2 regions of the Bradyrhizobium sp. CIR48 genome follow, and region 1 is predicted to be linked to the other one. Evidence: predicted binding sites of a transcription regulator. Region 1 holds the regulator's gene; the other holds the start of a gene.

Evidence for each region. The regulator LexA, encoded in region 1, represses DNA repair genes until DNA is damaged. The targets are predictions, from matches to a motif close to TGTTCNNNNTGTGTTCNG.
Region 2: a site for LexA is predicted at 910-927, ahead of recA (recombinase RecA). Genes of this name have one in related genera too.

Annotation. Positions count from the first base shown of each region.
Region 1 covers NZ_JACIHG010000001.1:1,082,604-1,084,804, forward strand. Annotated here, with positions in the region: gene glp (gephyrin-like molybdotransferase Glp) at 1-466, shown strand, start outside; gene lexA (transcriptional repressor LexA) at 642-1,343, shown strand; gene GGD66_RS05305 (hypothetical protein) at 1,876-2,201, shown strand, end outside.
Region 2 covers NZ_JACIHG010000016.1:49,202-51,402, forward strand. Annotated here, with positions in the region: gene GGD66_RS36355 (hypothetical protein) at 196-363, opposite strand; gene GGD66_RS36360 (hypothetical protein) at 519-719, opposite strand; gene recA (recombinase RecA) at 1,020-2,108, shown strand.

The DNA.
Region 1 (2,201 bases):
CGCATCGGTCGGCGACCACGATCTGGTCCAGCAGGCGCTCAAGGACGAAGGCATCGCGATGGCGTTCTGGAAGATCGCGATGCGGCCCGGCAAGCCGATGATGCACGGACGGTTAGGGGCAATGGGCGTCATCGGCCTGCCCGGCAATCCCGTGTCGTCCTACGTCTGCGCCTTCCTGTTCATGGTGCCGCTGATTCGCGCGCTGTCGGGCCGTTCGGTGATTCATCATCATCGCGAGCGCGTCGTGCTGGGCCGCGATCTCGGCGCCAACGACCAGCGCGAGGATTATCTGCGCGCGCGCCTGGAAAAGCGCGACGACGGCACGCTCGTTGCCCTTCCCGTCAGCCATCAGGACTCCTCTCTGCTTGCGAATCTTGCTGCAGCACAGGTACTTCTCGTGCGCGCACCGTTTGCGCCGAAGGCCGAGGCCGGCAGCCCCTGCGAGGTGTTGCGGCTCCCCGTCTGAACTGCGCGGCCACACGCATTCCGTGAGTTTCGTTCTGTTCACGGTAAATTAAGCAGTTGCGGAACACATATCGAACATATAGTGTCCGTTCATGATTTGTTTCGAGATGTAGCGGCTTATCGCTGAACTCATCGTCTCGGAATCGAACGACATCAACCGGGGGACTTTGTTCGAGATGTTAACGCGCAAACAATACGAGCTTCTGCGGTTCATCAGCGAGCGCTTGAAGGAAAGCGGCGTGCCGCCGTCCTTCGACGAGATGAAGGATGCGCTCGACCTACGCTCGAAGTCAGGCATCCACCGCCTGATCACCGCGCTCGAGGAGCGCGGCTTCATCCGCCGCCTGCCCAACCGCGCCCGGGCCATCGAAGTGATCAAGCTGCCGGAGCTCCAGGCTGCCGCCGGCAACCGACGCGGCTTCACGCCAAGCGTCATCGAGGGCAATCTCGGCAAGCTACGCGCGAGCTCCAGCCCGTCCGCGGACGAGGGCGAGCGACCCGTTGCGGTGCCCGTGATGGGCCGCATCGCGGCCGGTACTCCGATCGAGGCTTTGCAGACCCGCAGCCACACGATCAGCGTGCCGCCCGACATGCTCGGCTCCGGCGAGCATTACGCGCTCGAAGTGCGCGGTGATTCCATGGTCGAGGCCGGCATCCTCGACGGCGACATGGCGCTGATCCAGCGCAACGAGAGCGCCGATACCGGCGACATCGTGGTGGCACTGATCGACGACGAGGAAGCCACGCTCAAGCGCTTCCGCCGCCGCGGCGCCTCGATCGCGCTGGAGCCCGCCAATGCCGCTTATGAGGTGCGCATCCTGCCGCCGAACCGCGTGAAGATTCAGGGCAAGCTGATCGGGCTTTACCGCAAGTACTGATACCGGAAGTACTCGATACCGAAGTCTTTAGCGCCTCGCGCGCGCCTTCGATCGGCCTCGCCGATCAGAGATTGGAGCGGATAACGGTCCGCTCCGGCTGGATAGTCTTTCTGGTATCGCACAGATTGTCCGGCCCCTCCTCCTTGCGCGACATCCTCGGCAGGCCGCGCGACGCAACATCGCTTCGCGGCCTTTCGAGTTCGAGGGGGACGGCCCAAATGCGCAGCTCGTTTGAGTGCAACCGCAGCAACGCTGATCGCAACATCAGCATCGCAAGCCGTTGCTGCGCAAGCGCATCACTCCGCCGGTCGTTGACAGGCGCGGTTGTCGAGACGCGGCTGCCAAATGCACGGAAGCCGACTTTGTTCCTAACAAATTCGGAAAAGATGGAAAAGATAATGTGATCGGGGCTCGCGGATCCCAGCCGCAGATTTGCCTACAACCGAGCAGACCGTCACGTGCTTCCACTCTGGTAGGGGCCTGCGCCTCCGAAAGAGGTGCGGGTCGCTATCTCTGCATTGAGGAGCACCCGATGTGTGACTACAGCCTGCATGCCGTCGCGACGCGCCCCGCAGAAGTCGGCGAGACGATCGTTACGACAACATTCCGCGGCACCTCGACGCGCGGCTTCGCCTCCGAAGCCGATCTCTCCGTCGCGGTCTGCCTGCTGCCGGGGACGGAGCTCGCCTTCGCCGACGACGTCCGTTACGACAACCGCTGGATCTGGACGCGCACCGTCAACTCCCGCGTCGGCAAGTTCGGCAAGATCGATCCGCACATTCCCGATCGCCATCATGACGCGATCGAATTCCCGGACGGCAAATCCGTGCTGGTGACGCAACTGGTCGAAGGCCAGCG
Region 2 (2,201 bases), on a different contig from region 1:
GAAATTCGTTTGTTCTTTCAGTGACTTATGGGTAGTATTTGGTACCGTCCTTGCGCGCGATGCGCCTTGTGAGCAGCTCAAATCGACTCAAGCTGCGCTGCCGAAACCTTGCGGTGATCGGACGACTGCTTCGCCGCCGCCAGCCACATCGCCAGCGCGCCCTTGTCAGCTTCCGAAGCCGGCCCCGCGCCGTGTTTAGTGGATCTTGATTTCGTTCAGGGGAAGGTGGAGCTCGGCGGCGCGCTCTTGGCGGTCCTTCTTGCGGAACTCGTTTTCCGCGCGCTCGAACTTCATCAGCTCCTCCTGCGCCGCCTCCAGCAGGGGATTGCGCCTGATCGTGTCGCGGTTCGTGTTGTCCGTCATGACTGAGATCCCCAAAGTTGCGGTCCCATCCTGGAGAAGGCCCAAGACCGCGAAAAGGTTCGGTGCCGCAGGATTACGGAATTCTGACGGCGGCCGGGCCATGCGTCTTTGATGCGCGTCAGCTTCGGCCGGGGAATGACGTTGCGGCAGCCCTGTTATTTCGGCGGTTGCAGCCCGGGGGATATGATCCAGTCGTGCAGATGATTGGCGACATCGGCCTGGCGGGCCTTCTTGAACAGGGCGTCCCGCTCGGGCCCGGGCGGAAGCCTGGAGGCCTGCTCCTCGACCTGCTTCACCCAGGCGGAGAGTCGATCTTGAAGCGTCAGCTGCTGCTTGAAACGTCGCCGCTTGAGCATGGCGCGCTCCTTTCCGCGCGAGGAAGGCGGGAGCGCAATCGGGCGTTCTCATCACCGATAGTGGCCGCGGTTCGTGCGGTGATGGCCCATTGAGGACCAGTAACGGGAGCCGCGTCTGTCCAGTTGTGTGCACAACGCGAATGAGGAGGGGGACTTGGGGATGCTCACGGACAAACCTCCAAATCCGCAAAAGAACATATTGCGAACCTAGAACAAATGGGGTACGTTGCTTTTATCGCCGAGCCGCCTCGCCAATCGTTTGTCCCTCACGCGAATCCTCGCCATAAGGAGCACGACCCAATGTCCGCCACTGCCCTGCGTATCGTCGAAGGATCTTCCATGGACAAGAGTAAAGCTCTGGCCGCCGCGCTCTCTCAGATCGAGCGCCAGTTCGGCAAGGGCTCGGTGATGAAGCTCGGCAAGAACGACCGGTCGATGGACATCGAGGCGGTGTCGTCAGGCTCGCTCGGGCTCGATATCGCGCTCGGCATCGGCGGCCTGCCCAAGGGGCGCATCGTCGAGATCTACGGGCCGGAATCCTCAGGTAAAACCACGCTGGCGCTGCACACGGTGGCGGAAGCGCAGAAGAAGGGCGGGATCTGCGCCTTCATCGACGCCGAGCATGCGCTCGATCCGGTCTATGCCCGCAAGCTCGGCGTCAACATCGACGAACTCCTGATCTCGCAGCCCGACACCGGCGAGCAGGCGCTGGAAATCTGCGACACGCTGGTGCGCTCGGGTGCGGTGGACGTGCTGGTGGTTGATTCGGTCGCCGCGCTGGTGCCGAAGGCCGAGCTCGAAGGCGAGATGGGTGATGCGCTTCCGGGTCTGCAGGCGCGCCTGATGAGCCAGGCGCTGCGCAAGCTGACGGCGTCGATCAACAAGTCCAATACCATGGTGATCTTCATCAACCAGATCCGCATGAAGATCGGTGTGATGTACGGCTCGCCCGAAACCACGACCGGCGGCAACGCGCTGAAGTTCTACGCCTCCGTCCGCCTCGACATCCGCCGCATCGGCGCGATCAAGGAGCGCGACGAAGTGGTCGGCAACACCACGCGCGTGAAGGTGGTGAAGAACAAGCTGGCGCCGCCCTTCAAGCAGGTCGAGTTCGACATCATGTACGGCGAGGGCGTCTCCAAGATGGGTGAGATCCTCGATCTCGGCGTCAAGGCCGGCATCGTCGAGAAGTCAGGCGCCTGGTTCTCCTATGACAGCCAGCGCCTCGGTCAGGGCCGCGAGAACTCGAAAGCCTTCCTGAAGGCCAACCCCGACATCACCGCCAAGATCGAGACCTCGATCCGCCAGAACTCCGGTCTGATCTCCGAGCAGATTCTGGCCGGTACGCCCGAGAGCGACGCCGACGGCGAGGAGCCGGCAGACGAGTAAGACGAACCGCGAAAGCTTTTCGCGAGGAGCGGGCGCTGAAGACGTTGAGTTGCCGACGTCGTCAGCGCCCGTTTCGTTTTGCGTTGTCGTGAT